DNA from 2 places in the Reyranella humidisoli genome. Region 2 is predicted to be linked to the other one. Evidence: predicted binding sites of a transcription regulator. Region 2 holds the regulator's gene; the other holds the start of a gene.

Region 1 (15,812 bases), 940 kb from region 2:
TATGTCGTCGAGACGCCGACGGCCCGCCTCTGGGCCTTCGATCTGTCGGCGCCCGGCACCATCAAGGACGCCAACGGCGCCTATCGGGGCGAGAAGGGCCGCGTCGTCACGGGCCTCGGCGGCTACCAGATGTTCGACTCGCTGGCCGTCGATTCGGCCGGGCACATCTGCGTCGCGACCCTGATCACCGGCGCCGTCTCCGACATCTCGCCCGACGGCCAGTCGGTGACGCAACACAAGTTGCCGGACCCGATGGTCACCAACGTATGCTTCGGCGGCAAGGACCTGCGCACGGCCTATGCCACTCTTTCGATGACCGGCAAGCTGGTCAGCTTCGAATGGCCGCGTCCGGGCCTCAAGCTCGAGTATCTGAACAAGTAGGTACGCCGGGCGCGCGCCACTCCCGTGGCGCGTCTTTTCGTTGATCCTGAACGCGCCACTGGAGTGGCGCGCCCCCGGCAACTACCCCTTCGTCTGCGCCCGCACTTCGCGGCTGGCGACGACCTTGCCAGTGGCGTAGGCCTCGTGGTTGGCGTCGACGTCGGACAGCTTGTAGCGGTAGTTCACCATCATCGCGTAGGACTGCTTGAAGCCGTTGGCGCTGGTGTCGCCCAGCCAGTTCAGCCGCTCGACGATGGCGCCGTTGCCGAGATGGAAGTGCGCCACCCGGTCGAGCGCGCGGCCCTTGTCGGTGGCAGTGAGGTAGACGGCGGCGAGGCGCGTCAGGATCGGGCGCAGTGCCTTGTCGATCGCCGGCACCTCCCACCAGTTCGGCCTCGCCAGCAGCTTGAGGACGGCGGCGGTGCCGTAGGCTTCATCCGTCACCGGTCCCAGCGAGGCGATCTCGCTCTGGGTAAGCATCGCATCGCCCTCGGTTTTCGCCCGATGCTCGACATGCTGGCGCAGGCCGGGGATCGGCGAGAGGGTGGCGAAGTCCTTGATGTTGGGCAGGTCGCGAGAAAGCTGATCGGCGACGCGCTTGATCAGGAAGTTGCCGAAGCTGATGCCGGCGAGGCCCTGCTGGCAGTTCGAGATCGAGTAGAAGATCGCGGTGTTGGCGCGCTTGGGATCGTGCGTCTCGTCGCGTGCGTCGAGCAGGCGCTGCACGTTACCCGCCATGCCGTCGACCAGCGCCACCTCGACGAAGATCAGCGGCTCGTCGGGCATGCGAGGATGGAAGAAGGCAAAGCAACGGCGGTCCGAATCGAGCCGGTTCTTGAGGTCGCGCCACGAGCGGATCGCATGGACCGCCTCGTAGGTGACGAGCTTTTCCAGCAGCGAGGCCGGCGAGCGCCAGTCGATGCGCACGAGATCGAGGAAGGCCACGTCGAACCAGGCGCCGAGCAGTGAGCGCAGGTCCTCGCTCAGCGCCTTGGCGGCGGCATCGCTCTTGCCCAGCGCCAGCAGCTCGGCGCGCAGGTCGACCACGAATTTCACGCCCTGCGGCACGCCGACGAATTCGCGCAGCAGCCGCACCGCCGGCGATTCCAGCTCCCGGCGCAGCGCCCGCGCCGGTTCCTTGCTGGCGCGCCATTTCTCGACGGTCTTCAGCGCGGCCTCACGCGGCAGGCCATAGTCGCGCGCCAGGGTCAGCAGGAATTTTTTGCGCCCGGCCGGCGACAGCGAGAGGTAGGCCTGTCCCAGCTCGGCCGCGCGCCCGCGCCGTGCCGTCTCGCCGCCCTTGCCTTCGAGGCAGGCGTCGATGCGGCCCTTGAGCCGCGGAACGTCGTCATCGGGAAGATCCGGCCGCAGCGGCGCGCCGACGGCTTCACGCGCGCCGCGCGCGGTATCGACGAAGGCGGTGCGAAGACGTTCGAGGGTACGGTCGACGGTATCGGAGAACGGTAGGGCCATGCCTGGATTATGTCACAGCAAACGTGTCACTCCAGTGGCGGCACATGAACGTGCCTTTACCAGAAATTTGATCCGTCGTTTCATGGTTTGCATCTTCATGTTCCTCTCCCCCTAGCGGGGGAGAGGAGTTTGAAAGTGTAGTCACGCGGGCGGCTGATCCAGCACGCGCCACAGATACCAGCTGGCGACCGTGCGATAGGGGCGCCACTTCTCGCCGGCTTTCTCCAGCGCCTTCGGCGACGGCAGCGCACGTTTCCTGAACGCTTTCGCATAGGCCTTGCGCAGGCTGTAGTCGTCGAGCGGCAGGATGTCGGGGCGGCCCAGCCGGAACATCATGAACATCTCGGCGCTCCAGCGCCCGATGCCGCGCACCTTCACGAGACGCTCGATCAGTTCGGCGTCGGCAATCCCATGTGCCTCGTCGAGCGTCGGCAGTTCGCCGCTGTCGACGCGGCGCGCGAGGTCCTGCACCGCCAGCACCTTGGCGCGCGACAGGCCGCAGCCGCGCAGATGCTCGTCCGGCGTCTTCAGAATGTGGCGCGGCGTGAAGCCATCGGTCGCCCTGGGATAGAGCGCCTCGACCCGGCCGTAGATCGTAGCGGCCGCCTTGTTGGAAAGCTGCTGGTAGACGATGGCTTCGGCCAACGAGCCGAACAGGCTGCGCGAGACCTTGAGCTGCATGCGGAACGGGCCGACGGCTTCGATGATTGCCGCCAGCGCCGGGTCGGCTTCCTTGAGATGCGCGACGGCTTTTGCCGGCTTGAACGGAAATCCCGTCATCGGGCCGCGAAGAGGGGACCCGCGCCGACTTCGGGCGCACCCTCGATCTCCAGCATGCGCCGCTTGGTCGAGACGCCGCCATTGGCCGAGAAGCCGCCCATCTTGCCGTCGGCACCCAGCACGCGATGGCAGGGTACGATGATGGCGACCGGGTTCTTGCCCAGCGCCTGGCCGACCTCGCGCGATTCGTGCGGCACGCCCAGGCGCCTCGCGATCTCGCCATAGGTCATGGTGTGGCCGGGCGGGATCGTGCGTGCCACCTCGTAGACCTTGCGGTGGAACTCGGGCGCGGCCTCGAGGTCGAGCGGGATGTCAGCGAGATCGACGGTGCCGCCCGCCAGCAGCGCCTGCACGCGGTCGAGCGCGCGCTGCACGCCGGCCGGCACCGACGCGGCCTCGACTGCGTCGGGCCAGCGCCGCTTCACGCGGGCGCGCGTCGCGACCGGCGTCGGCTCGGGAAGCTGCAGGCCGGTGATGCCGCGACCGCTCCAGGCGATGGCGCAGATGCCGATCGGCGTGTCGAACAAAGCGAAACCTGGGGCGCTCATGGACTCCGATCCTTCTACCTAACCGGTAATCCCGTCAAGTCGAGTGTTCACAGGCCGTCGTCATCAAACTGGCACCGACCGGGACTAGCCTCGGCTCGTCGATGTAAAGCCGGAGTCGATGGGTTGATCTATCCGCGGGCCGAGAGTCATTCGCTGCTGAAGCAGGCGGTGCGCCGCCACAAGGTCATGTCCCGCGAGGGGCTGCTGGAGAAGCTGTTCGAGCGGTTGTTCAGGGGCCTGGTCTACGCCCAGATCTGGGAAGATCCCGAGATCGACATGGACGCGATGGCGCTGACGCCGGACTGCCATGTCGTCGCGATCGCGTCGGGCGGCTGCAACGTCCTGTCCTATCTCACCGCAAGTCCGGCTCGCATCACCGCCGTCGATCTCAGTCGTGCCCATGTCGCGCTGAATCGGCTGAAGCTCACGGCGGCGCAGCGGTTGCCATCCTGGTCGGACTATTACCGCTTCTTCGGCGCCGCAGACTCAGGCGCCAACCCACGTGCCTACGATCGGGAGATCGCGCCGCACCTCGATGCCGAGAGCCGCGCCTACTGGGAAGGCCGCAGCCTGCAGCAGGGCGGGCGTCGGCGCATCTCGATCTTCGCGCGCAACGCCTATCGCCACGGCGTGCTCGGCCGCTTCATCGGCCTCGCCCATGTCGCCGCCCGCGCCTATGGCGTGGACCTGCGCGAGCTGCTTGTCGCGCGCACCCTGGACGGGCAGCGACGCTACTTCGACAGCGTGCTCGCGCCGCTGTTCGACAAGGCGGCGGTGCGTTGGGTCACCTCCAATCGCCTCTCGCTCTACGGGCTCGGCATTCCGCCGGCGCAGTACGCGGCGCTGGCCGGTAGCCGGGACATGGGCTCCGTCCTGCGCGACCGGGTCCAGCGGCTGGCCTGCGGCTTCAGCCTTTCCGAGAACTACTTCGCCTGGCAGGCGTTCGGCCGCGCCTATGCGCCCGACGCAAGCGGTCCGCTGCCGCCCTATCTGCGTGAGGGCAACTTCCCTGCGGTGCGCCGCGGCGCGGCGAGCGTCGAGGTACTCAACCGCTCGGTGACGGACTATCTCGCCGCCAGCCCCGCCGCCTCTCGCGACCGTTACGTGCTGCTCGACGCGCAGGACTGGATGACCGACGTCCAGCTCAACGCGCTGTGGAACGAGATCACGCGCACCGCGCGGCCGGGCGCGCGCGTGATCTTCCGCACCGCCGCCGGGCCCTCGCTGCTGCCGGGCCGCGTCGCGCCGGCGCTGCTCGACCAGTGGCACTACGAGGCCGAAGCCTCGCGCGCCTTCACCGCGCGCGACCGGTCGGCGATCTACGGCGGCTTCCATCTCTATGTGCTGAAGCCGTGAGTGCAACGCTCGTCCATGCCGGCCTGATGGACCGGATCTATCGTCGCCAGCGTCACGTCTATGATCTCAGCCGCAAGTACTACCTGCTGGGGCGGGACCGGCTGATCGAGGGCCTGGATCCGCCGGCCGGCGGCCGCGTGCTGGAGATCGGCTGCGGCACCGCGCGCAACCTGATTGCCGTGGCTCATCGTCATCCCGCCGCGCCGTTGTTCGGCATCGATCTTTCGCGGGAGATGCTCGACACGGCGCGACGGCGGGTCGAACGGGAAGGGCTCGCGGGACGCATTCGCCTCGCCCACGCCGACGCCACGCGCTTCGATCCGGCGCTTCTGTTCGGTGTGCCGGCCTTCTCGCGCATCTTCTTCTCCTACACCCTGTCGATGATCCCGGAATGGGAGAGGGCGCTCGCCCAGTCGGTGCTCTGGCTCAAGCCGGGCGGGGAGCTGCATATCGTCGATTTCGGCGGCCAGGAGCGGCTGCCACGCTGGTTCCGCGGCGGCTTGCGCCGCTGGCTGGCGACATTCCACGTCAGGCCTCGCGATGGGCTGGAGACGGCCTTGGCGCGGCTGCCCGGCGGGATTGAGGTCCACACCTTCGAACGGCCCCATCGCGGCTACGCCCAGTACGCCGTCTGCAGCCGCCTCCCCGTCTAAAGACACATAACCCCTCTGCCCCAGGGGCATTGGCAGGGCCATTGGCAAGCGGCCGTGGCCGGTGCTAACCCGACAGCAACGATTTGCTGAGTCCGGGAGTACCCAAGATGACCGAAGCCTTCATTTGCGACGCAATCCGCACCCCCGTCGGCCGCTACAACGGCGGCCTGGGTGCCATGAGGGTCGACGATCTCGCCGCCCATCCGATCAAGGCGCTGATGCAGCGCAATGCCAATGTCGACTGGGGCTCGGTCGACGACGTGATCTATGGCTGCGTGAACCAGGCCGGCGAGGACAATCGCAACGTCGCGCGCATGGCGGGCCTGCTGGCCGGCCTGCCGGTCGAGGTGGCCGGCGCTACCGTGAACCGCCTGTGCGGCTCGGGCCTCGAAGCGGCCGGCCACGCCGCTCGCGCCGTGAAGCTGGGCGAAGCCGACCTGATGATCGCTGGCGGCGTCGAGGGCATGACCCGCTCGCCCTACGTGATGGGCAAGCCCGAGGGCGCCTTCGACCGGTCGATGAAGCTCGAGGACACGGTGCTGGGCTGGCGCTTCGTCAATCCGCGCATGAAGGCGGCCTATGGCGTCGACCCGATGGGCCAGACCGCCGAGAACGTCGCCACCGAGCACCAGATCAGCCGCACCGACCAGGATGCCTTCGCCTATCGCAGCCAGCGCCGCTGCAAGGCGGCCCAGGACCGCGGCTTCTTCGAGAGGGAAATCGTCAAGGTCTGCGTGAAGAAGGGCAAGACCGAGGTGATCGTCGAGAAGGACGAGCATCCGCGCGGCGACACCACGATGGAGACGCTGTCCAAGCTTTCCGCGGCGTTCCGCGACGGCGGCTCGGTGACGGCCGGCAACTCGTCGGGCCTGAACGACGGCGCCTGCGCCATGATCATCGCCTCGGAAGCCGCCGCCCGCGCCAACGGCCTGACGCCGCGCGCCCGCATCCTGGGCACCGTGTCGGCCGGCGTGCCGCCGCGCGTCATGGGCATCGGCCCGGTGCCGGCGACTCAGAAGCTGCTGGCCAAGCTCGGCATGACCATCGGCGATTTCGACACGATCGAACTCAACGAGGCGTTCGCCGCCCAGGCGCTGGCCGTGCTGCGCCAACTCGGCCTCAGCGACGACGCCGAGCAGGTGAACCCCAATGGCGGTGCGATTGCGCTCGGCCATCCGCTGGGCGCCTCGGGCGGACGCCTGATGATCACCGCGCTGAACCAGCTCGAGGCCACCGGCGGCAAGCGCGCGCTCGCCACCATGTGCATCGGCGTCGGCCAGGGCATCGCGCTGGCGCTGGAGCGGGTTTGAGGTCGAGCCGTACTGACGTCTCATTCAGACTCCTCTCCCCCGATAGGGGGAGAGGCTGGGTGAGGGGGCGACGCACCGCCTGTAACCCCCTCACCTAACCTCTCCCCCTAACGGGGGAGAGGAATATGAAAAAGCTTTATGCGGTGGCGTTCAGATTGATCCCCGCGCGGCGCATGTCGCTCATCATGCGCTTGCGGCTGTCGTCGAGGTCGATGGCGGCGGTCGCCTCGACCACCACGGCGACGTCGAAGCCCGCCTGGCGCGCGTCGATCGCCGACCAGGCGACGCAGTAGTCGAGCGCGAGACCGCAGAAGACCAGCTTCGTGAAGCCGCGCGCCTTCAGGTAGCCGTCGAGGCCGGTGCGCGTCATGCGGTCGTTCTCGCGGAACGCCGAGTAGGAATCGATGCCGGTGTGATAGCCCTTGCGCACGATCATCTGCGCCTTGGTGACATTGAGTTCGGGGTGGAAGTCCGCGCCGGGGGTGCCCTGCACGCAATGGTCCGGCCACAGCGTCTGCTCGCCGTAGGGAAAGCGCATACTGGAGAAGGGCTCCGCGCCCTCCCATGAACTGGCAAAGGAAGCGTGGCCGGCAGGATGCCAGTCCTGCGTCAGCACGACATGGTCGTGGCGGCCGATCAGGCGGTTGACCAGCGGGACGACCGCATGGGCGCCGGCGACGGCCAATGCGCCGCCTTCGCAGAAATCGTTCTGCACGTCGACCACGACCAGGGCCTCGTTCGGCATCCGTTACGCTCCGTCACTGTGCCGCTATTGAATTGGGGGTATGTCGCCCAGCGCCTGGTCGCGTTCGAACGACGCGATCCAGGTGTCCAGGGTCTTGCTTTCGATGGCGCCGCGCAGGCCGCGCATCACGTCCTGATAATATTGAAGGTTGTGCCAGGTGAGCAGCATCGCGCCCAGGATCTCGTCGGCGCGGATGAGGTGATGCAGGTAGGCGCGGCTGTGATGCGTGCAGGCCGGGCAGGCGCAGTGCTCGTCGATCGGCCGCGGATCGTCGCGGTGGCGCGCGTTGCGCAGGTTGATCTCGCCACGCCGCGTGAAGCCCTGCGCCGTGCGGCCCGACCGCGTCGGCATCACGCAGTCGAACATGTCGATGCCGCGCTTCACCGCGCCCACGATGTCACCCGGCCGGCCGACGCCCATCAGGTAGCGCGGCCGGTTGGCCGGCAGCATCGGGACCGTGTAGTCGAGGGTCCCGAACATCAGCTCCTGGCCCTCGCCGACGGCGAGGCCGCCCACGGCGTAGCCGTCGAAGCCGATATCGATCAGCGCCTTCGCACTCTCCGCGCGCAGTTCGGGGAAGACGCTGCCCTGCACGATGCCGAACAGGCCGTAGCCCGGGCGCTTGACGAAGGCGCGCCGCCCGCGCTCGGCCCATTTCATGGAGAGCCGCATCGAGAAGGCGGCTTCCGGCTCCTCGGCCGGCCAGCTCGTGCACTCGTCGAACGACATGGTGATGTCGGCATCGAGCAGGCGCTGGATCTCGATCGAGCTTTCCGGCGTCAGCCGGTGCTGCGAGCCGTCCTTGGGCGAGCGGAACGTCACGCCGTCGGGATCGAGCTTGCGCAGCTCCTTGAGCGACATCACCTGGAAGCCGCCGGAGTCGGTCAGGATCGGGCCCGGCCAGTTCATGAACTTGTGCAGTCCGCCAAGCGCAGCGACGCGCTCGGCGCCCGGCCGCAGCATCAGGTGGAAGGTGTTGCCCAGCACGATCTCCGCGCCGGTCTCGGCGACCGACTGCGGCAGCATCGCCTTCACGGTGCCCGCCGTGCCGACGGGCATGAAGGCAGGCGTCTCGATCGTGCCGTGGGCGGTGGTGATCCGGCCGCGACGGGCGGCGCCGTCGCTGCCCAGCAATTCGTAGGAAAGGCTCATCGGCGCAACAGACAACAATCGCCATAGGAATAGAAGCGGTATCGCTTCTCGATGGCATGGGCATAGGCCTGCTTCATGCGCTCCAGGCCGGCAAAGGCGGAAACCAGCATGAACAGGGTCGAGCGCGGCAGGTGGAAGTTGGTCAGCAGCAGGTCGACGGCGCGGAACCGGAAGCCCGGCGTGATGAAGATGTCGGTCTCGCCGCTCCACGGCTTGATCGCGCCGTCATGCAGACGGGCCACCGCTTCCAGTAGCCGCAGAGACGTCGTGCCTATCGACACGACGCGGCCGCCCAGGATGCGTGTCGCCTCGACCGCGCGCGCCGTGGCCGGGGAAACCTCGCCCCATTCGGCATGCATCGTATGGGTGTCGGTGTCGTCCACGCGCACCGGCTGGAAGGTGCCCGCGCCGACATGCAGCGTGACGCCCGCCGTGGTGATGCCGCTGTCGGCGAGCGCCGCCATCAGCTCGGGCGTGAAATGCAGGCCTGCGGTGGGGGCGGCGACGGAGCCATCGTGCCTGGCGAACAGCGTCTGGTAATCCTTCCGGTCCTGCGCGTCGGCGGTGCCGCCGCGGATGTAGGGTGGCAGGGGTACCGCGCCTTCCTGCTCGAGCGCTGTGAGAAAGGCGTGACCCTCACGGTCGAATTCCAGAACGACGGAGCCATCCTCTTCCTTGGATCGGACCGTGGCTCCGAGGTCCGCAAAGACCAGCGTATCGCCGGGACGCAACCGCTTGCCAGGCCGCATGAAGGACCGCCAGCGCCGCTCGCCGAGGTCGCGGATCAGCAGCGCCTCGACCGCCACGTCCTGGCGCAGGCCATTGCCCGGTCGCACGCCCTTGAGACGTGCCGGGATGACCTTGGTGTCGTTGAAGACGAGGAGATCGCCGCGGCGCAGCAGGCCGGGCAAGGACCGCACGGTGCGGTCATGCAGCGCTTCGCCTGTGACGTCGAGCAGGCGCGCGGAGTCGCGCGGGGAGACGGGCCGCTGGGCGATCAGATCGTCCGGCAGCGCAAAATCGAAAAGGTCGACGCGCATCGAGTGACTGTCTGGCCTTCGTCAGGTCTGACCGATGTCCATGACCACGCCGTCTGAATCGTCGGCGGGCGGCAGGGTGTTCAGGTCGGCCAGGGCCACGAAGCGATGGACGCCGTCGACCACGACGCGCTTCACGCGCGCGCGAGTCTCGAGGCAATGCAGGTGCGCCAGCGTCTCGCCGAAGGCGAAGACGATCTGGTTGTTGTCGAGGTGGCGCGGGAACAGCACCGGGACCATGTCCCAGGCGGTCGCGCCCGTCGCGCCCCTGCGGGCGATCGCCAGTTCCATGTCGTTCAGTCGTGCATCGTGATGGGCCACGAGCTGGTCGAGGCGCGTGTGCAGGCCGATGAAGGGAAAGCCGTGGCTCGGCAGGACCAGCGCGTCGGCCGGCAGGCGGCGGAAGCGCGAGAAGCCGTCGAGGAACCAGGTGAGCGCGTCGGCCAGCGGCTCGTTGGGCCAGACGCCGACATTGGTGCTGATCTTGGGCAGCACCTGGTCGCCCGCGATCATCACGTTGAGCTCAGGGCACCAGAGCGAGGCATGCTCGGGCGCGTGGCCGCGGCCGACGATGACGTCCCAGCGATGGCCGCCGATGGTGATGGGATGCGCATGGATCATGCGCCGGAAAGCAGTCGGCAGCGGCACCACGCCCTTGGCATAGCCGCCCTTGTGGCGATGGAAGTTGGCGATGCGGTCGGGCGGCACGCCGTTGCGCGCGACATGCGCGGCGCGCGTCTCCTCGCTCTCGACGAAATCGTTGCGGGCGGCCTGCGCGCTCATGTACTCGCCCAGCGTCATGTAGAGCGGGGCATTCCACTTCTCGCACAGCCAGCCGGCGAGGCCGATATGGTCGGGATGGAGATGCGTGCCGATGACGCGCACCACCGGTTTGCCCTGGAGCTTCTCGACGAAGATCTTTTCCCAGAGCGTTCGTGTGTCCTGCGAATTGATGCCGGTGTCGACGATCGTCCAGCCGTCCTTCTCCTCGATCAGCCACAGGTTGATGTGGTTGAGCTGGAAGGGCAGCGGCATGCGCAGCCAGTGGATGCCGGGGGCGACATTCTTGATGTCGCCGGGCTCGGGTACGTCACCACAGGGAAAGCGGAGCTGCGCCAGCAGGCGCTGGGATTCGGAGAGGGCGTCAGGCATGGGCTTGAAACTAAAGCATCTTTCCCGCCGCGTCTGCCCGGGGCGGCGCATGCCAGCCTTTCAAACTCCTCTCCCCCTATCGGGGGAGAGGAATATGAAAGATCAGGCCTTGAGTGCCCGCCAGGCGATGTCCTTGCGGTAGAAGCCCTCGGGCCAGTCGATCAGGTCCACGGCGCGGTAGGCCCGGGCGCGGGCTTCCTCGACGGTCCGGCCCATGGCGCTGACGTTCAGGACGCGGCCGCCATTGGCCAGGATCTTGCCGTCGGGGCCGGCCTTGGTGCCGGCGTGGAAGATCTGCACGCCCTCGACCCTGGCGGCCTCGGCGAGGCCGCGGATCTCGCTGCCCTTGGGGTAGGAATCGGGATAGCCCCTGGTCGCCATGATCACGGTGATGGCGGCGTCGGGCGACCAGCGCAGGTCGAGATGCTTCAGCCCGCCCTCGGCGCTCGCCAGCAGGGCCGGCACGAGGTCCGACTTGAGGCGCATCATCAGCACCTGCGTCTCGGGATCGCCGAAGCGGCAATTGTATTCGACCAGCCGCGGCCCCTTGGCGTCGATCATCAGGCCGGCATAGAGCACGCCCTTGAACGGCGTACCGGCGCGGGCGAGCGCCCGCACGGTCGGCAGCACGATCTCGTCCATCGTGCGCTGCTGCATGGCGGCATCGAAGATCGGCGCGGGCGAGTAGGCGCCCATGCCACCGGTGTTCGGACCCGTGTCGCCGTCGAAGGCGCGCTTGTGGTCCTGCGCAGCGACCAGCGGCAGGACATGCTCGCCGTCGGTCAGGGCGAAGAAGCTCGCCTCCTCGCCCTGCATGAATTCCTCGATCACCACCGAAGCGCCGGCGGCACCGAAGCGGTTGCCCGAGAGCATGTCGCGCACCGCTTCGACCGCCTGGTCGATCGTCTCGGCGATGATCACGCCCTTGCCGGCGGCGAGACCGTCGGCCTTGATCACGATCGGCACGCCCTGCGCCTTTATGTAGGCCTCGGCCGGTGCCACCTCGGTGAAGCGCTCGTAGGCTGCCGTCGGGATGTCGTTGGCGCGGCAGAGTTCCTTGGTGAAGCTCTTGGAACCTTCGAGGCGGGCGGCGGCCTTGCTCGGACCCCAGGCCTTGATGCCGGCGTCGGCAAAGGCGTCGGCCATGCCGGCGACCAGCGGCGCGTCGGGCGCGATCACCACGAAATCGATCTTCAGGCGCCGGGCCAGCGCCACCTGGCCGGGGATGTCCTCGGCGCCGACGTCGTCGATGCATTCGGCGACCTGGGCGATGCCGGCATTGCCGGGCGCGCAGTAGAGCTTGGTGCAGAGGGGCGAGCCCGAAATCGCCCAGCACAAGGCATGTTCGCGGCCGCCGCCGCCTACCACGAGGATTCGCATGGCGAGGCTTTGACCACAGTTTGCGCCGTGGGCACAAGCGGCTAGGTTCAGTGCCGTATGGATGATTTCGACTCTCCGGCTCCCCCCAGCCCCACACTTGGCAACGTCCCGGAATTCTCGGTTTCCGAGCTTTCCTTTGCCCTCAAGCGCGAGATCGAGACCGCCTTCCCGCGGGTGCGCGTGCGCGGTGAGATCAGCCAGCCGTCCTTCCCGCGCTCGGGCCACTGCTACTTCCGCCTGAAGGACGAGAACGCGGTGATCGACGGCGTCTGCTGGAAGGGCACGATCCCGCGGCTCGGCATCCGGATCGAGGAGGGGCTGGAGGTCATCGCCACCGGCAAGCTCACGACCTATGCCGGCTCCTCGCGCTACCAGATCATCGTCGACCGGCTGGAACTGGCGGGCGAGGGCGCGCTGCTCAAGCTGCTTGAGGACCGGCGCAAGAAGCTGCAGGCCGAGGGGCTGTTCGACCCGGAGCGCAAGCGCGCGCTGCCCTATCTGCCGCAAGTGGTGGGCGTCGTGACCTCGCCATCCGGCGCGGTGATCCGGGACATCCTGCATCGCCTCGGCGATCGCTTCCCCTGCCACGTGCTGGTCTGGCCGGTCTCCGTGCAGGGCGAGAAGGCGGCGGGCGAGGTGGCTGCGGCCATCGCGGGCTTCAACCGTCTCGCCGTGGATGGGAAAGTGCCGCGGCCCGACGTGCTGATCGTGGCGCGCGGCGGCGGCTCGCTGGAAGACCTGTGGGCCTTCAACGAGGAGATCGTGGTGCGCGCCGCCGCGAATTCCGAAATCCCGCTGATCTCCGCGGTCGGCCACGAGACCGACACGACCCTGATCGACTTCGCCTCGGACCGCCGCGCGCCGACGCCGACCGCGGCCGCCGAGATGGCGGTGCCGGTGCGGGCCGACCTGATGACCGAGACGCTCGACTATGCCAAGCGCCTGGTCGGCGGCATGACGCGCCTGCTGCGCGAACGGGCGATGGAACTGGCCGGCCTGGCGCGCGGGCTGGGCGATCCGCGTCGTCTGATCGAGGAACGCCAGCAGCGGGTCGATGTCAGCGGCGAGCGTCTCGCGCTGGCGACCCGCCAGCTCGTCGAGCGGCGCGCGCATCAACTCTCGGCCGCGCGTCTCGTTAGCCCGCAGGCGGTGATCGCCGCCAAGGAACAGGCGCTGGTCGCCGAAGGCCGTGCGCTGACGCGCGCCGTCGACCGCTTCAAGAGCGACGCTCTGCAGAAGTACGCGCGCGCCTTCGACCGGCTGGACCAACTCGGCGATCGATTGAAGCGCCACGGCAACGATCTTCTCGTGAACGGCCAGCGCCAGGTCGACCAGGCCGCGAAGCTGCTGGAGAGCTATTCCTTCCACTCCGTCCTGAACCGCGGCTTCGCCCTGGTCCGCGACCAGGATGCCCAGCCGGTCCTTGCCGCCGCCAGCACCAGCACCGGCCAGACGATCACAATCCAGTTCAGCGACGGCCATGTAGGCGCGCGCGTGACCGACGGCGCCGGTGCGCCGAAGCCGGTTGCGCCGCAGCCCGCCTCACCGCGTCGTCGCGACGACGGCACCGGCAATCAAGGGTCGTTGCTCTGACGCGCGAGCCTTGATGAAATGAAAACTGTCATCCCGAGCGTAGCGAGGGATCCTTGATCTTCTGGATTCAAGAGAAGGATCCCTCGCTACGCTCGGGATGACACAGTGAGGGGAGAAGCACCGTGAGCAACAGCGAACCGCTGTCGGCCGAGACGATCAGGAACTTCATGTATGCGAGTACCGCTACCGTCTCGATGCAGATGTTGAAGCGCGGGTTTCGCAATGTCGCGGTAAACGGGGTGAAGCCGCTCAATCCGGCGGCGGCGCGGATCGTCGGGCCGGCCTATACGCTGCGCTACATTCCGAGCCGCGAGGATATCGACAAGGCGCCGAGCCCCAGCGATCCGCCGAATGCGCAGCGCACGGCGATCGAGGAATCGCCGGCGGGCTCGGTGCTGGTGATCGGGACCGAGGGCAACACGCGCTCCGGTACGCTGGGCGACATCCTGGCGCTGCGCCTCAAGGTGCGTGGGTTGGCGGGCGTGCTGAGCGACGGGGCGATGCGCGACTCTCCCGTCATCGGCAAATTCGACTTCCCGGTCTATTGCGCCGCGGCCGCCGCGCCGCCCAGCATGGCCAATCTTCGGCCGGTCGAGGTGCAGGTGCCGGTCGGCATCCGGGGCGTGCCGGTCTATCCTGGCGACGTGATCGTGGCCGACGAGGACGGCGCCATCGTCGTGCCGCGGCACCTTGCCGACGAGGTCGCGCGCGATTCCTTCGAGCAGGAGCGGCTGGAGAAGTTCGTCGCCATCCGCGTCGGACAGGGCCATCCGATCACCGGCACCTATCCGCCGAACGACGAGACGAAGAAGCTCTATCAGGCCTGGATCGCGGCCGGCGAACCGGCGGGCGGTGTTCCCTAGCCGGAGTACGTCCCGAGGATCAGCCGCCGCCCTTCTCGCAGACGAACGCCTTGAAGGTGATGATGTCGCTCGGGACACCCCTCTCCTTGCAGTAGGCCTCGAACTCTTCCGGTGTCACGGGCACCATCTTGATGGCGTGACGGCGGCTGCGCCAATCGGACATGCGGCTCATTTCCTTCAGATGCCAGTCGGCATAGGAGCTGAGCGGATAATGCTTCACGATGCGCTGCAGCGTCTCGTGGTCGGAAGCGGTCACCTTGGCGAAATACTGGATAGCCATGCCGGTCTGCCCTTGCGATGCGGACGCCGCAATTACCCTCCCACGGGCGGACCCGCAACCCGAATGACGCGGCGGAAAGGTGGCTAGGATGAGGCGGCGTCGGGCACGACCCGGTGGCGCAGCTTCTGCCAGTGACCGCGGGGAATGGGCTGCAGCGTTTCGAGGAACTGCCGCGCGCACTTCTCCCAGGTGAAGGTTTCGGCATGGCGGCGGCAATCCACCGCATCGAGCGACACGGCGGCGAGGCAGGCGGTGCGCAGATCGGGGTCGACGGCGCCCACCTTCGGGTCGGTGATCACGTCGAGCGGCCCCGGTACGGGATATCCGGCGACCGGCACGCCCGAGGCCAGGGCCTCGACCATCACCAGGCCGAACGTGTCGGTGAGGCTGGGAAAGACGAAACAATCGGCCTGCGCATAGCGATACGACAGCTCCTCGGTGTCCACCGAGCCGAAGAAGTGGACATCCGGATAGCGCCTCTGCAGCGACTTGAGCTGCGGGCCGCCGCCCACCACCCACTTGCTGCCCGGCAGGTCGAGATCGAGAAAGGCCTTGATGTTCTTTTCGATGGCGACGCGGCCGGCGTACAGCCAGATCGGCCGCGGGTCCTCGAGCTGTTCGCGTGGCTGCGGTCGGAAGGCGGCGATGTCGACGCCGCGCGACCATGGCACGAGATTGCGGAAGCCACGCGCCGCGAGCTCGTCGCGGATCGCCGGCGACACGACCAGCACGGCCGCCGACGGCGCATGGAAGCGGCGGACGAAGGCATAGCTCCACGAAAGCGGCGCGAGGATGCGGGCGCGGACATATTCGGGGAAGCGCGTGTGATAGGCGGTGGTGAAGGGAATTCCGCGACGCCGGCAGAAGGCGCGCGCGGCCCAGCCGAGCGGACCCTCCGTCACGAGATGGATGGCATCGGGCGCGAACAGCTTCAGCATGTGGCTGAGGCGCGCCGAGGGAAACAGGGAGAGACGGATCTCCGGATAGGTCGGACAGGGCAGGGTGCGAAAGCGGTCGGGCCCGAAGACCTCGACCTCGTGGCCTTCCGCCCGGAGGATGCGGGCCACCGTCTCGAGCGTGCGCACGACGCCGTTGATCTGGGGCCGCCA
Region 2 (15,812 bases):
ATCGCCGGCGTGATGACGGCGAAGGTCGCCTGGTACATCAGGAAAACGTTCTCCGGCACCGTCTTGGCGAGATCATGGGTGCTTCCCAGCAGGCCATTGCCGAAGGCGCGGGACAGCGAGCCGATCGCGCCGTTGAGAGCGCCGCCGTCGGTGAAGGCCAGCGAATAGCCGACGGCGAACCACAGGACGGTCACGAGCGCCGCGACGGCGAAGGCCTGGACCGCTGTCGCCAGCACGTTCTTCTTGCGGACCATGCCGGCATAGAAAAGCGCCAGGCCCGGAATGTTCATCATCAGGACCAGAACGGTGGCCATCAGCAGCCACGCCGTGTCCCCGGTGTCGATCTGCGGCTTGTCGGCGGCCCAGACGACCGGGGCGAACATCATCGGGCACGCCAAAAACACGCCGAAGCGCAGGATCGTCCTGTTCATTTCATCCCCCGTGTCTTGTCTTGCTTGCTTGCCGTTCAGTCTTGCTCTTGTCGTTCCTCGAAGGGCCCAGCCACCTCAGAGGGCGTTGGAGCCGGATTCGCCGGTGCGGATGCGCACGGCCTGCTCGACCGGCGTGACGAAGATCTTGCCGTCGCCGATCTTGCCGGTGTGGGCGGCCTTCTGGATCGCCTCGACCGCGCGCTCGACCTGGTTGTCGTCGACCACGATCTCGATCTTCACCTTGGGCAGGAAGCTCACGAGATATTCGGCGCCGCGATAGATCTCGGTCTGGCCCTTCTGGCGGCCGAACCCCTTGACCTCGCTCACCGTCAGACCCGACACGCCGACGCCGGTCAGCGCGTCCCGCACCTCGTCCAGCTTGAACGGTTTGATGATGGCGGACACGAGCTTCATCTTGTTCCCCTCTGCCTTTTCGGCGTTCGCCGACAGACTGGCGTCTGCCGTTCGCGGCGTCAAACGCCGGACAGAAAAAGGCCCGGCGAGAGACTCGCCGGGCCCGAGGGTCCGCCGCGACACGGAGCGGCGGATGAGAGGGAACCAGGAGGAGAGGGGTTCCAGATCTCGAGGAGAGACGGTCCTAGTGGATCGTCTCGCCGTGCAGGTTGATGTCGAGGCCTTCGACCTCTTCCTCGGTCGTCACGCGCAGCCCGATCAGGGCATCGACGATCTTGAGGATGATGAACGTGGCGACCGCGCACCAGGCGACGACGACCAGCGTGCCCCAGAGCTGGGTCAGGACCTGGCCGGCGTTGCCGTCGATCAGGCCCTTCTTGCCCTCGCCGCCGATCACCTCGACAGCGAACACACCCGTCAGGATGGCGCCGACGAAGCCGCCGATGCCATGCACGCCGAACGCGTCGAGCGAGTCGTCATAGCCCATCGCCTTCTTGAGGCCGGTAGCGCCCCAGAAGCAGACCAGGCCGGCCACGATTCCGATGGCCAGCGAGCCCATCGGGGTCACGAAGCCTGAAGCCGGGGTGATGGCGACGAGGCCGGCGACAGCCCCCGAGATGATGCCGAGGACCGACGGCTTGCCGCGCGTCACCCACTCCGCGAACATCCAGGCCATGGCCGCCGCGGCCGAGGCGAACTGCGTCACCGCCATCGCCATGCCGGCGTTGGGGCTCGCGCCGACCGCTGAGCCGGCGTTGAAGCCGAACCAGCCCACCCACAGGAGGGCGGCGCCGATCACCGAGTAGACCAGGTTGAACGGCGCCATGTTCTCGGTGCCGAAGCCCTTGCGCTTGCCGATCACCAGCGCGCAGACGAGGCCCGCGACGCCGGCGTTGATGTGAACCACGGTGCCGCCCGCGAAATCGAGGACGCCCCAGTCGCCGAGGAAGCCGCCGCCCCACACCCAGTGGGCGACCGGCGCGTAGACGATCAGCGACCACAGGGCCATGAACCACATCATCGCCGAGAACTTCATGCGCTCGGCGAAGGCACCGGCGATCAGGGCCGGCGTGATGATGGCGAAGGTGAGCTGGAAGCACATGAAGACGGTCTCGGGGATCGTCTTGGCGAGGTCATGCACGCTGTCCAGCGCGAGGCCCGACATGAAGATGCGGCTCAGGCCGCCGACGACCGTGCTGCCGGGCGTGAAGGCCAGGCTGTAGCCGACGATCAGCCAGAGCACGGAGATCATGCAGGTGATGGCGAAGCTCTGCATCACCGTCGACAGCACGTTCTTCTTGCGCACCATGCCGCCGTAGAACAGCGCCAGGCCCGGAATCGTCATCATCAGGACAAGCGCGGTCGAGATCAGCATCCATGCCGTGTCGCCGGTATCGAGCTTCGGCGCCGCCGCCGGAGCCGGCGTCGCGGCGGCCTGGGCCAGCGCAAGCGCCGGCAGGAGCAGCACTGCGGCCGCCCCCGCGCCGGCAAGCACCGAGTTGGTCTTGAACTTCATCATGGTCCCCTGGTTCTTGAGTTGATTGCGTTGCCTAGGATCAGAGCGCTTCGCTGCCGGACTCACCGGTGCGGATGCGGATCGCCTGCTCGACCGGCACGACGAAGACCTTGCCGTCGCCGATCTTGCCGGTGCCCGCCGCCTTGCGGATGGTCTCGACCGCCCGTTCGACCATGCCGTCGTCGATGACGACCTCGATCTTCACTTTCGGCAGGAAACTCACGGCGTACTCGGCGCCGCGATAGATCTCGGTCTGGCCCTTCTGCCGGCCGAACCCCTTCACTTCACTTACGGTCAGTCCCTGGATGCCGAGCGAGGTCAGGGCGTCCCTGACTTCGTCCAGCTTGAAGGGCTTGAAGATTGCCACGATCATTTTCATTTGCGCCTGTCCTCCACCGGGCGGCACCCCCGCCCCCAAAGTTCAAATCAGCGCGAGCAAGTGTCGTGCCAAACGCGCTGTGAAATAGCGGCGCGCGATTGGCATGCGGCTTGCAGGGATTGGGGCGGAAACAAGTCAAAAGTATTTTGGGGTGGTCATGTTGTTCAAAAAATCCGCTGTTCTGGCGTCTGCGCTGATCACAATGTGCGCAGCCAGCGTTGCCCAAGCACAGGGCACGCCAAACCCGCAGACCGTGGAAGTCACGCCGACCCCGCAAGTGGCGCAGGGCACGCCCGATCCGGCGACCTCGGCTCCCCCGGAGAAGGAGAGCTGGAAGGCCCCGTGGGGCGGCACGTTCACCGCCGGCTTCGCCGTCCTGAACGACTACTCCTATCGCGGTATCTCCCAGACCCAGCGCCAGATCGCCGTCCAGGCCGCCTTCGGCTACGAGACCCCCACCGTCAGCGAAAAGATCCCCCTCAGCGCCTATCTCGGCGCCTGGGGCTCCAACGTGAATTTCCCCGGAACCGGCACCACCGCCGAGATCGACGTGCTCACCGGCCTCAAGCTCAAGCTGATGGACGACAAGCTCACCTTCGACCTCGGCTACATCCGCTACAACTACCTCAGCGCCCCCTCGAGCCTGTTCTACGACTTCAACGAGTTCGGCCTCGTCGCCGGCTATGATTTCGGCTTCGCCCAGGTCAGCGCCGCGGTCCGCTACAGCCCCAACTTCTTCGCCAACTCCGGCAACGCCTGGTACAAGTGGGCCTCGGTCACCGTTCCGATGCCGTTCATCCACGTGAACGACAACGTGGCCTTCAAGGCCTTCGGCACGATCGGCAACCAGTATGTCGAGCGCAACATCAACTACGGCATTCCCAACGACAACTACTGGGACTGGCAGCTCGGCCTCGTCGTCTCGGTCTACGGCTTCGACCTCTCCGCCGTCTACACCGGGACCAACCTCAGCGTTCAGGACTGCCTCGGCACCCAGAACTGCGCCAGCCGCGTCATCCTCGGCATCGCCAAGGCGTTCTGATCCCGGGCAACCGATCGGCAACCGATCCATGCAGCCATAGAGGGTTGCCGCCCCCCGGGGCGGCTGCCATCTATGGCTGATGGACAGGCGCCCCTCCGACCGCTCCCCCTTCGACCTCGCCATCGTCGGCGCAGGCCTCAACGGCAGCCTTCTCGCACTGGCCGCCGGTGAGACGGGACTTTCGACAGCCCTCGTCGACCGCGTACCGCTGTCCGCGATGACGGAACAGGGGTTCGACGGTCGAACCACCGCCATCGCCTACACGAGCCAGCGCCTGTTCGCGGCTCTCGGCCTCTGGGACGAGTTGGCACCCAATGCCGAACCGATCCGGGACATCCGGATTTCCGACGCCGGCCACGACGGCCGCGCAAGCCCCCTCTTCCTGCATTTCGACCATCGCGAAGCCTCCGACGATCCGGAGACTGCCGCACCGATGGGCTGGATCGTCGAGAACCGCTTCCTGCGCTCCGCGCTTCTGCGCCGTCTCGCCGGTTGCCCGAAAGTGGAACTCGTGGCGCCCGACGAAGTCGTCGAGAGCGAGCGCGGTCCCGATCGCGCCGGCATCGTCCTGAAAAGCGGGCGGCGCATCGCCACGCGGCTGGTCGCCTCGGCCGAGGGCCGTTTCGGCTCGACGCGCGAGGATGCCGGCATCGGGGCGCGGAGCTGGTCCTATGACCAGATCGCAATCGTCCTGGTCGCCCATCACGCCGAACCGCATCGGGGTGTCGCCCAGGAGAAATTCCTGCCCGGCGGCCCCTTCGCCATCCTGCCCATGACCGACGGTCCTGGCGGCGAGCATCGCTCGTCGATCGTGTGGACGGAGCGGACCTCGATCGCGCGCCGCCTCCTCGAACTCGATGCGGCCAGTTTCCAGACGGAGTTCGCCCGGCGCTTCGGCGATCATCTCGGTCCCGTGGCGCCCGCCGGCCCGCGCTGGTCCTATCCCCTGCGTCTCGTCCATGCCGAGCGCTACATCGACACGCGACTCGTGCTGGTGGGCGATGCCGCCCACGGCATCCACCCGATCGCGGGCCAGGGCTACAATCTCGGCGTTCGCGACATCGCCGCCCTCGTCGAGGTGATGGCCGACGCCAAGCGGCTGGGCCTCGACGTCGGTGGCGCCGACACGCTGGAGCGCTACGCGCAGTGGCGCCGGGCGGACAATCTCACGATGGTCGCCGCCACCGACCTGCTGAACCGCCTGTTCTCCAACGACATCAAGCCGCTTCGCCTCGTGCGCGATGCCGGCCTCGCCGCCGTCAACCGCGTGCCGGCGCTGCGCAAGTTCTTCGTCCGCCACGCAATGGGCCTGGTCGGCGACCTGCCCAAGCTGATCCGGGGCGAGCGCCCCTAGGTCAGGGCATCACCAGGCCGCGGAAATCCGACGAAGCGATCAGCTTCTGCAGCGTGTTCTGGACGGCCGGGAAATAGGCATCGGCAACGCGCTTGCACGCCGTCACCGCAGCGAACGCGCCATCGAAAACATAATGCTCCTCGACGCTGACCGACCTGCCGTTCGACGACCGGACCGTGAGCCCGATGTCCCAGTAGGCGACGGTCGAGGAGAAGGCCAGCTTGTCGACGGTGCCGGTCAGGGTAACTGTCCCGCTGTCGGCGTAGACGCCGGCGATCTTCAGCTCGTCGACGAAGGCCTTGCGGATGTAGGCGGCGAAGCCCATGCCGTCGGATGCCGTGATCGGGCCGGCGGCGCGACAGCCATCGGCGAACTTTTGTGCCTCCGTGAAAGCGCCGACCGCGATCCGGCTCGGCGCGAGGCTCTTCAACGCCACGATATTGTCGGCCGACATTCCGTAGCGCGGCGCCGAGTAGGTTTCGCAACCCGCCACGAACAGGGCCAGGGCGACGAACAGCAGATTGCGTGCAAACATCACTTCCCCCAAAACATCTCCGGCGCGATTTTCAGATGCGCCTTGCTATCGGACGTTTAGGAGAACCGAATTGGCCGTGTCAACAAACCGGCCCCGCCAACTGGACTCTTCGCAAGCCCCACCCTATCTCAGGGACCCAATTTCAAGGACCCTCCATGGCCAGCCCACAGACTTCGGCGCAAGTGCCCGTCACCGTGCTCACCGGCTATCTCGGCGCCGGCAAGACCACGCTGCTCAACCGCATCCTGAGCGAGCAGCACGGCAAGAAGTACGCCGTGATCGTCAACGAATTCGGCGAGCTGGGCATCGACAACGACCTCGTGGTGAATGCCGACGAGGAAGTGTTCGAGATGAACAACGGCTGCATCTGCTGCACCGTGCGCGGCGACCTGATCCGCATCATCGAAGGCCTGATGAAGCGCAAGGACAAGTTCGACGGCATCCTGGTCGAGACGACCGGGCTGGCCGATCCCGGCCCCGTCGCGCAGACCTTCTTCACCGATGACGACGTCAAGGCGCGCACCAGGCTCGACGCCATCGTGACCGTGATTGACGCCAAGCACTTCTTCGGCCAGCTCGAACAGGGCAGCGAGGCCGAGCAGCAGGTGGCCTTCGCCGACGTGATCCTGCTCAACAAGACCGACCTGGTGAGCGCCGACGAGCTCAAGAAGGTCGAGGACAGGATCCGCGGCATCAACCGCTACGCCCGCATCCATCGCACCGAGAAGAGCCGGATCGAGCTCGACGCCATCCTCGACAAGGGCGCGTTCGATCTCGGCCGCATCCTCGAGTTCGAGCCGGACTTCCTGCACAGCGGCCACGATCACAAGCACGAGGACGAGGTCCGCAGCCTGTCGATCACCGCCGACCGGCCGGTCGATCCCGACAAGTTCCAGAAATGGATGGGCGCGCTGCTGCAGATCAAGGGCGGCGACATTTTCCGCAGCAAGGGCATCCTCGCCATCGACGGTGCGCCGCGCCGCTACGTCTACCAGGGCGTCCACATGATGATGGACAGCGACTGGGGCACGCCGTGGAAGGATGGCGAGAAGCGTTCGAGCAAGCTGGTCTTCATCGGCCGGAACCTAGACGCCGACAATCTGCAGCGCGGCTTCGACGAGTGCCTGAAGTAAGACCGTGAAGATCGATCTCGCAAATCCGGCCTGGCAGCAGACCCTCCCGCCGGCCCGCTCCGTCGCGACCGACGCTCCCGTCGCGGCCTGTGCCTTCAATCGCGACGGCTCGACCGTGGCCTTCGCCCTGGGCGACGGCTGCGTCCGCCTGCTTCCCGCCGACATCAAGCAAGCCGCACCCGAGGCGACCGCCCCACTGCACAAGGGCGTCGCGCTGTCGCTGGTCGGCGATCCGGCCGGCGACGGTTTCGTCAGCGGCGGCGACGATGGCCGGGTGCTGCGCCTCGCCGCCGACGGCACGGCGACGGAGCTACTGGCGCAGAAGGGCAAGTGGATCGAGCATCTCGTGGCCCACAAGACGGGCGCGGTCGCCGCGTCGGCGGGCAAGAGCATGTTCCTGTTCCGCGACGGCGAGGTCCGCGAGTTCGGGCCGCATCCGAGCACGGTGGCCGGCCTCGACTTCAGCAAGGACGGCAGCCGTGTCGCCTGCGCGCATTACGGCGGCATCACCGTCTGGAGCCTGAGCAAGGAAGTCGTCCTGCCGCCGCGCCGCTTCGCCTGGCAGGGCAGCCACGTGGCGTTGCGCTGGAGCACCGACGGCAAGTTCATCGCCACCGGCACGCAGGAAAACGACATCCATGTCTGGCGCGTGGCGCAGGCCACCGACATGCGCATGCAGGGCTATCCCGCCAAGGTGAAGTCGCTGTCGTGGACCGCCGACGCGCGCTTCCTCTACACCTCCTCGCAGCCGGTCTTCACGGCCTGGCCGTTCTCCGGCAAGGGCCCCGAGGGCAAGCCGCCATTGCAGTTCGGCGACGAGGGCGCGGGCCTGATGACCGTGGTCGCGGCCCATCCCACCGCCGAGTTCGTGGCCGGCGGATACGATTCCGGCGAGCTGCAGCTCGGCGACATCCGCACCAGGCGCTCGGTGGTGCTGAAGATGGCCGACGGCGCGGCCATCACCTGCCTCGCCTGGTCGCCCGACGGCTTCAGGCTGGCCGTCGGCAACGACCGCGGCGACCTGCTGACGATCGACCTGCGGCGTTAACCGCGCCGCACCAGCGCGCGGTGCGAGATCAGGCAGAGGATGCCGGCGATGCCCATCGCCGTTGTCATCGGCGCGATGGTGCCGTCGAAAGTCTGGCCGACCACGGCGCCGAACGCCGCGCCCAGGCCGAACTGCATGACGCCCATCAATGACGAGGCCGTACCCGCCATGTGCGGATAGCGCTGCAGCGCCATCGCCATCGAGTTGGGGCCGATCAGGCTGATGGTCGCGATCTGCGGCGCGAAGCAGAGGAAGAACGGCCAGATGCCGATCGTGCCGTAGCGGGCCTCGATCCAGCCCAGCACCATCGCCATCGGCCCGGTGATCGCCGGGACCCACACGGCGTGGCGCAGGATCTTGCCGGCGCCGAACACCGGCGCGAACTTCGCGTTCAGGAGGCTGCCCACGGTCATGAAGACGACCATCCCTCCGAAGACGAAACCATAGGCGCGCGGCGCGATGCCGTAGCGCTCGATGAAGACGAAGGGCGAGCCCGAGAGGAACGACAGCAGCGCGGCGAACATGAACGAGCTGGTGAAGGCGTAGCCCATGAAGGCGCGATGCCGGAACAGCTCGCCGAAGCGCTTCAGGATCGAGGACACGACGAGCGGCTGGCGATACTCCGGTCGCAGCGTCTCAGGCAGGCGGATATAGGCCAGGACGAGGGCCAGCAGTCCGATGCCGGCCAGTACCCAGAAGATCGCCCGCCAGCCGAGGAACCACAGGATCTGGCCGCCGATCAGCGGCGCCAGCATCGGCGCGATCGAGGTGCAGGCCATCATCAGCGACATGGCCCGCGCCGCCTGATCCTTCTCGGCAAGATCGCGCACCATCGTGCGCGCCAGCACGACACCGCCACAGGCCGCCAGCCCCTGCAGCAGGCGCAGGCCGATAAGGTGCGCGGCCTCGGCGGAGAAGGCGCAGCCGACGCTGGTCACGACATAGACCGCCAGTCCGAGCAGGATGACCGGACGCCGGCCGAACCGGTCGCCCGCCGGCCCGTAGAAGACCTGCCCCAGCCCGAAGGCGATCATGAAGGCCGACAAAGTGAGCTGGATGTCGCCCGCGGTGCCGCGCAGGTCGACGGCGATCACCGGCAGCGCCGGCAGGTACATGTCGATCGACAGCGGCGTGAACGACGACAGCAGCGCGAGCAGGATGAGAAGCGCCGGCGTGAGCGACGGGCGGATCGGGCTCGGGGTGGAGGTCATCGGGCTCGCTGATACAGGCATTGGGCACCGGGTCCCATGCTATAAGCGGACCATGACGTCGCTACCTGCCCTGTCGGAAACGCAGATCCGCCGCTACGCGCGACATATCGTGCTGGCGGAGATCGGCGGCGTCGGCCAGTCGAAGCTCGTCGCGGCGAAAGTCCTGGTGGTCGGCGCCGGCGGCCTCGGCGCACCCCTCCTGCAGTATCTGGCCGCGGCCGGTATCGGCACGCTGGGTGTGATCGACCACGACACGGTCGACCTCTCGAACCTGCAGCGCCAGGTGATTCACCGCACGTCCGACGTGGGAATCTCCAAGGTCGAGAGCGCGCGCCGCGCCCTCGCGGAGATCAACCCCGAGGTGCAGGTGCAGCCCCATGACGAGCGCCTTACCGCCGACAATGCCCAGCGCATCATCGCGGGCTACGATCTCGTGGCCGACGGCAGCGACAACTTCGCCACGCGCTACCTGCTGAACGACGTCTGCTTCAGGCTCAGGAAGACGCTGGTCTCGGCGGCGATCCTGCGCTTCGACGGGCAGATCTCGACCTACAAGGCATGGCAGGGCGCCGGCCATCCCTGCCTGCGCTGCCTCTTTCCCGCGGCGCCCTCGGAAGAGTCCGTCCCGAGCTGCGCGCAGGCCGGCGTGCTGGGCGCGCTGGCCGGGACCCTGGGAACCCTGCAGGCCACGGAAGTGGTGAAGGAAATCCTGGGCGTCGGCCGCTCGCTCTCGGGTTCGCTCCTGCTCTACGACGCGCTCAACGCCTCCTTCGAGACGCTTTCCGTCACCAAGCGCGCCGATTGTCCGACCTGTGGCGCCGCGGCGGGGGCATCCCGGTGAGCGACGACGGCGTCTCGGTCATCCTGCGTTCCGACGATTACGAGAGCGTCCATTACGGCCTCGCCCTCGCGGCCGCCGCGCTGGCCGTGAACAAGCCGGCGGTGCTGTTCTTCACCATGGGCGGCATCCGTGCCCTGCAGGGCTCGCCGCCGGCGCTCCAGGACTGGGATCGCGACGCCGCCAACCGCGCGCGCGGCGTCGGCGACTTCGAGACGCTGCTGCAGGCCTGTGTCGAGCTTGGCGCGCGGCTCATCGTGTGCGAAATGGGCCTGCGATCGCTCGACATCGATCGTGCGAGCCTGCGGGCCGACATACCGTTCGCGGTGGCCGGCCTCGTCACCTTGCTGGAAGAAACCAAGCCGGGCATGCACCTGGTATCGCTTTGACGCTGTAGGAGACTTCATGACATCCGCCCCCTTCGACGTGCTGGGAATCGGCAACGCCATCGTCGACGTCATCTCTCGTTCCGACGAAGCCTTTCTCGGCCAGCACGGGCTGGTGAAGGGCAGCATGATGCTGATCGACGAAGCGCGCGCCGAGCAGCTCTATGACGGGATGGGTCCCGGCATCGAAATGTCCGGCGGCTCCTGCGGCAACACGATGGCCGGCATCGCCTCGTTCGGCGGCAAGGGCGCCTATATCGGCAAGGTGCGCAACGACCAGCTCGGCAAGGTGTTCGGCCACGACCTCAAGGCGACCGGCGTATCCTTTGCGACTCCGGCGGCGACCGAAGGCCCCGCGACGGCGCGCTGCCTGATCCTGGTGACACCCGACGCGCAGCGCACGATGAACACCTATCTCGGCGCCTGCACGGGCCTCGGCCCCGTCGACATCGACGCCAAGCTGGTGGCCTCGGCGCAGGTCACCTATGTCGAGGGTTATCTGTGGGATGCACCGGCCGCCAAGCAGGCCGTGCTCAAGGCCTTCGACGCCGCGCGCGCCGCCGGCCGCAAGGTCTCGATCACGCTCTCGGATTCCTTCTGCGTCCATCGCTACCGCGAGGAGTTCCGCGACCTGGTCCGCAACAAGGTCGATATCCTGTTCGGCAACGAAGCCGAGATCAAAGCACTCTACGAGGTCGAGACCTTCGAGGAAGCGCTCGCTGAAGCGCGCAAGGAGGCGAAAATCGCCGCCCTCACGCGCAGCGAGAAGGGCTCGGTCGTGATTAAGGGCAGCGAGACCTACGAAGTCCCGGCCGCACCGGTTTCGAAGGTCGTCGACACGACCGGCGCCGGCGACCTCTACGCCGCGGGTTTCCTGTTCGGCTTCACGCACGGCAAGCCGCTCGCCGAATGCGCGCGGCTGGGCGGCATCGCCGCCGCCGAGGTCATCTCCCATGTCGGCGCGCGTCCCGAGCAGGCGCTCAAGGGCCTGCTTTGAGCCAAACCGTCCTGCGGGCACCTCCCCGAATCTACATAGGGCGATGCACATGACTCAAGGATCCCTCACTTCGCTCGGGATGACACTGTTTTCGGCATCGGCGCCTCGTGCAAGTTCGACCAAAAGTGTCATCCCGAGCGAAGCGAGGGATCCTTCTCTTCCTCTCCCGTTGTCAGCTGTGATGGCCAACGGTCGGAGGGAGGCATGAACTCAGACGCGCAGGCGCGCGGCTGGCGCGAGTCGCTGGCGACCTACCGCCATCCGCGCGTCGTCCAGTTCCTGTTCCTCGGCTTTTCGGCCGGGCTGCCGTTCCTGCTGGTCTTCTCGACGCTATCGGCGTGGCTGCGCGAGTACGGCATCAGCCGTACCGCGATCGGCTTCATCAGCTGGATCGGCATCACCTACTCCTTCAAGTTCGTCTGGTCGCCAGTCGTCGATCGCGTGCCGCTGCCGCTGCTCACGCGATGGCTCGGTCGACGCCGCTCCTGGATGCTGCTGGCCCAGACCGGCATCGCCGGCGGCCTGCTCGCCATGGCCTTCTGCGACCCGCGCACCGACCTGTGGTGGATGGTCGTGTTCGCGCTGGTCGTCGCTTTTTCATCCGCGACGCAGGATATCGCCCTCGACGCCCTCCGTATCGAGTCGACGGATGCCAGCCTGCAGGGCGCGACGGCCGCGACCTACCAGCTGGGTTATCGCATCGCCGTTCTCGCCGCCGGCGCAGGCGCGCTCTATGTGGCGCAGTTCGTCTCGTGGACCGCCGCTTACCAGACCATGGCAGCGCTCGGGCTCGTCGGCATTGCGACGACCCTCCTGATCTCGGAACCCGAACGGCGCGCATCCACCGGCACGACCGAACTCGAAGGCAAGGTCGCCTCCTTCGCCGCCGGTCTCGGATCGATGCCGGACTGGTCGCGCAAGGCGCTGATCTTCGTCTACGGCGCCATCGTCTGCCCGTTCGTCGACTTCTTCGCGCGTTACGGCTGGATGGCCCTGCTGCTGCTGCTGTTCATCGGCCTGTTCCGGCTGTCGGACATCGCCATGGGCGTGATGGCGAACCCGTTCTACATCGACATGGGATTCACCAAGGACCAGATCGCCGACGTCTCCAAGATCTACGGGTTCGTCATGACGATCCTGGGCGCGCTGCTGGGCGGCGCCCTGGTCTTCCGCGTCGGCGCGGCGCGCCTGCTGGCGCCGGCGGTTTTCCTGATCGCGGCGAGCAACCTCACCTTCTCGTGGCTCGCCTGGGTCGGCCAGCCGGACCTGATGATCCTCACCGTCGCCATCAGCATCGACAACCTGGTGGGCGGCATGTCCGGCTCGATCTTCATCGCCTTCCTGTCGGGCCTCACCAACACGGCCTACACGGCGACACAGTACGCGCTGTTCACCTCGATCATGACCCTGCCCGGCAAGCTGCTGGGCGGCTCCTCGGGCTGGGTCGTCGACAAACTCCAGGAAGAGTTCTCGGCCACCCATAAGTTCGGCGGTTACGCGATCTTCTTCGTCTACACCGCCCTGCTCGGCCTGCCGGCGCTGGTGCTGGCGTTGATCGTCCGCCGCCACTTTGAAAAAGAAACCCCTCCTTCCTGACGGAAGAAGGGGTGAGTAAGTCGGCTGCGGGTATCGTGGCCGAGCCGGGGGACCGGCCCGTTCCGATGCGGGGCGTGGGGTTGCCGGCGCGGAACGGGCAGACCCTGTCTAGGCGCCGGACGCTACAGAACCGTTAAGGACCGTGTGGAAAACCGGGCGCGTCAGCCCGGCGTGGAGTCCAGCGCATAGCCCGCGGCGCGGACGGTACGGATCACATCGGCATGGCTCTCGCCGTTGAGCGCGATGCGCAGGCGTCGGATGTGGACGTCGACGGTGCGCGCCTCGACATAGACGTCCTTGCCCCACACCGAATCGAGCAGCTGCTCGCGCGAGAAGACGCGGCCCGGATGCTCCATGAAATGGCGCAGCAGGCGGAACTCGGTCGGCCCCAGATGCAGCGGCTTGCCGCCGCGCGTGACGCGGTGCGCCACCAGGTCCATGACGATGTCGGCATAGGACAGCGCCTCGTCGGCCAGCGCCGGGCGGATGCGCCGCAGCACGGCGCGGATGCGCGCCACCAGCTCGGTGGGCGAGAAGGGCTTCGGAACGTAGTCGTCGGCGCCGGCGTCGAGGCCGCGCACGCGATCGCCTTCCTCCCCGCGCGCCGTCAGCATGATGATCGGCACGTTGGCGGTCGCCGTCTGGCGGCGCAGCTGGCGGCAGACCTCGATGCCCGACATCAGCGGCAGCATCCAGTCGAGCAGGATGAGATCGGGCACGTCCTCCTGGACGGAGCGCAGCGCTTCTTCGCCATCGTAGGCGACGGCGACCTTGAAGCCAGATTGTTCGAGATTATAGCGCAGCAGCTCGACTAGGGCCGTCTCGTCCTCGACGATGAGCACGTGCGGCTTCATCGACGAGGTTTGCGCGTCGCGGCGCGAGGGGCTGGTGGCGGTCATGCTCACGGCGCGGTCCCCGCCGGGGCGTCCGGCGTAGCGTAGATCGCAGCACTTCCCTTCGGCCGGGCCTCGTCGAACCCATGGCCGGTGGAGCGGAAGCTCACCAGTTCGGCGATGTTGGTGACATGGTCGCCGGCGCGCTCGATGTTCTTGGCCATGAACATGAGGTGCGTGCAGGCGGTGATCGTGCGCGGATCCTCCATCATGTAAGTCAGCAGCTCGCGGAACAAGCCGGTGTAGACCTGGTCGATCTCCTCGTCGCGTTCCCACACGTCACGGGCCTTGGCCACGTCGCCGTGCGCGAACGCATCGAGCACGTCCTTGAGTGCGGCGCGCACCAGCCGGCCGAGCCGCTCGATGCCGGTCACCGCCGCAGCCGGCGGCGTCGTCTGGCTGAGCACGATGCTGCGCTTGGCGGTGTTCTTGGCATAGTCGGCGATGCGCTCGAGCGCCGCCGCGATCTTGATCGACGACAGGATGACGCGCAGGTCGACCGCCATCGGCTGACGCAGTGCCAGCAGACGCACGGTCTGCTCCTGGACCGCCTCGTCGAGCGCGTCGACGCGGGCATCGTCGACAATCACCTTCTCGGCCGCCTCGGTATCGCGTTCGCGCAGGGCCGCCAGCGACCGTGCGAGCTGGCTTTCCGCCAGGCCGCCCATCTCGCTGATCGTGGCGCTCAGCCGCTCCAGCTCCTCGTCGAACCGCTTCAGGGTATGTTCGGGCATGGTCTGTCCCTTCTTTTCTTCGTCGTGCCGGCTCAGCCGAACCGGCCGGTGATGTAGGCCTGGGTGCGCTTGTCGCTGGGCGTGGTGAAGAGCGTCGCCGTCGCGCCGAACTCGACCAGCTCGCCGAGATACATGAAGGCGGTGAAGTCGGAGACGCGCGCCGCCTGCTGCATGTTGTGGGTGACGATGACGATCGTGTAGTCCTTCTTCAGCTCGTCGATCAGCTCCTCGATCTTCGCCGTCGAGATCGGATCGAGCGCCGAGCACGGCTCGTCGAACAGGATGACCTCGGGCTTCACCGCCACGGTGCGGGCGATGCAGAGGCGCTGCTGCTGGCCCCCCGACAGGCTGAGGCCGCTGGCGCCCAGCTTGTCCTTGACCTCGTCCCACAGCGCGCCGCGGCGCAGGGCCTGCTCGACCCGGCCGTCCAGTTCCGACTTGGGCAAGTTCTCGTAGAGCCGGATGCCGAAGGCGATGTTCTCGTAGATCGTCATCGGGAACGGCGTCGGCTTCTGGAACACCATGCCGATGCGCGCGCGCAGCAGGTTGATGTCCTGATCGTCGCGCAGCAGGTTGTCGCCGTCGAACATCACGTCGCCGGTGGCGCGCTGGCCGGGATAGAGGTCGTACATGCGGTTCAGGACGCGCAGCAGGGTCGACTTGCCGCAGCCCGAGGGCCCGATGAACGCCGTCGCCTTGTTGGCGTAGAGCGACATGGTGATGCCCTTGAGCGCCCGACTGTCGCCGTAGAAAAACTCGAGGTTCTTGATCGAGATCTTGGACGTAAGCTTGGAGACGTCGAGCTTCGCGTGCGTCGCGACAGGAACGGCGACGCTGGGCGTTTCCGTGGATTGCATGGACATCAGGATTTCCTCGCGGAGGTGAGCGAACGGGCCAGGATGCTGAGACCCAGGACGGTGACGGTGATCAGGAGCGCGCCGGTCCAGGCGAGCTTCTGCCATTCGGCGTAGGGCGAAAGGGCGAACTGGAAGATGACCACCGGCAGGCTGGGCATCGGCGCATTCATGTTCATGCTGAAGAACTGGTTGTTCAGGGCGGTGAACAGCAGCGGTGCCGTCTCGCCGCTGATGCGGGCGATGGCCAGCAGGATGCCGGTGACGATGCCCGCCTGCGCCGCGCGATAGGCGATGCGGACGATCATGTGGGCGCGCGGCAGGCCGATCGAGGCAGCCGCCTCACGCAGCGTGTCGGGTACCAGGGTCAGCATGTCCTCGGTCGTTCGGACGACGACGGGGATCACGATGACCGCCAGGGCGACGGCGCCGGCCCATCCCGAGAAGTGAC

The links. The regulator PhoB, encoded in region 2, activates phosphate uptake and scavenging genes when phosphate is short. The targets are predictions, from matches to a motif close to TGTCATNNANCTGTCAT.
Region 1: a site for PhoB is predicted at 3,241-3,257, ahead of KQ910_RS11895 (BtaA family protein). Genes of this name have one in related genera too.

Annotation. Positions count from the first base shown of each region.
Region 1 is NZ_JAHOPB010000001.1:2,445,759-2,461,570, forward strand. It holds gene KQ910_RS11875 (SMP-30/gluconolactonase/LRE family protein) at 1-381, shown strand, start outside; gene KQ910_RS11880 (malonyl-CoA decarboxylase domain-containing protein) at 463-1,854, opposite strand; gene KQ910_RS11885 (DNA-3-methyladenine glycosylase family protein) at 1,996-2,634, opposite strand; gene KQ910_RS11890 (methylated-DNA--[protein]-cysteine S-methyltransferase) at 2,631-3,182, opposite strand; gene KQ910_RS11895 (BtaA family protein) at 3,309-4,538, shown strand; gene KQ910_RS11900 (class I SAM-dependent methyltransferase) at 4,535-5,191, shown strand; gene pcaF (3-oxoadipyl-CoA thiolase) at 5,299-6,501, shown strand; gene pncA (bifunctional nicotinamidase/pyrazinamidase) at 6,638-7,246, opposite strand; gene tgt (tRNA guanosine(34) transglycosylase Tgt) at 7,271-8,398, opposite strand; gene queA (tRNA preQ1(34) S-adenosylmethionine ribosyltransferase-isomerase QueA) at 8,395-9,438, opposite strand; gene KQ910_RS11925 (MBL fold metallo-hydrolase) at 9,460-10,587, opposite strand; gene purD (phosphoribosylamine--glycine ligase) at 10,690-11,967, opposite strand; gene xseA (exodeoxyribonuclease VII large subunit) at 12,025-13,560, shown strand; gene KQ910_RS11940 (ribonuclease activity regulator RraA) at 13,683-14,423, shown strand; gene KQ910_RS11945 (hypothetical protein) at 14,443-14,703, opposite strand; gene KQ910_RS11950 (glycosyltransferase family 4 protein) at 14,787-15,812, opposite strand, start outside.
Region 2 is NZ_JAHOPB010000001.1:1,505,228-1,521,039, reverse strand. It holds gene KQ910_RS07445 (ammonium transporter) at 1-386, opposite strand, end outside; gene KQ910_RS07440 (P-II family nitrogen regulator) at 507-845, opposite strand; gene KQ910_RS07435 (ammonium transporter) at 1,030-2,361, opposite strand; gene KQ910_RS07430 (P-II family nitrogen regulator) at 2,402-2,740, opposite strand; gene KQ910_RS07425 (TorF family putative porin) at 2,943-3,782, shown strand; gene KQ910_RS07420 (UbiH/UbiF/VisC/COQ6 family ubiquinone biosynthesis hydroxylase) at 3,862-5,136, shown strand; gene KQ910_RS07415 (hypothetical protein) at 5,138-5,671, opposite strand; gene KQ910_RS07410 (CobW family GTP-binding protein) at 5,827-6,804, shown strand; gene KQ910_RS07405 (WD40 repeat domain-containing protein) at 6,809-7,852, shown strand; gene KQ910_RS07400 (Bcr/CflA family multidrug efflux MFS transporter) at 7,849-9,063, opposite strand; gene KQ910_RS07395 (HesA/MoeB/ThiF family protein) at 9,116-9,904, shown strand; gene KQ910_RS07390 (DsrE family protein) at 9,901-10,290, shown strand; gene KQ910_RS07385 (adenosine kinase) at 10,307-11,284, shown strand; gene KQ910_RS07380 (AmpG family muropeptide MFS transporter) at 11,489-12,880, shown strand; gene phoB (phosphate regulon transcriptional regulator PhoB) at 13,042-13,734, opposite strand; gene phoU (phosphate signaling complex protein PhoU) at 13,782-14,507, opposite strand; gene pstB (phosphate ABC transporter ATP-binding protein PstB) at 14,540-15,364, opposite strand; gene pstA (phosphate ABC transporter permease PstA) at 15,370-15,812, opposite strand, start outside.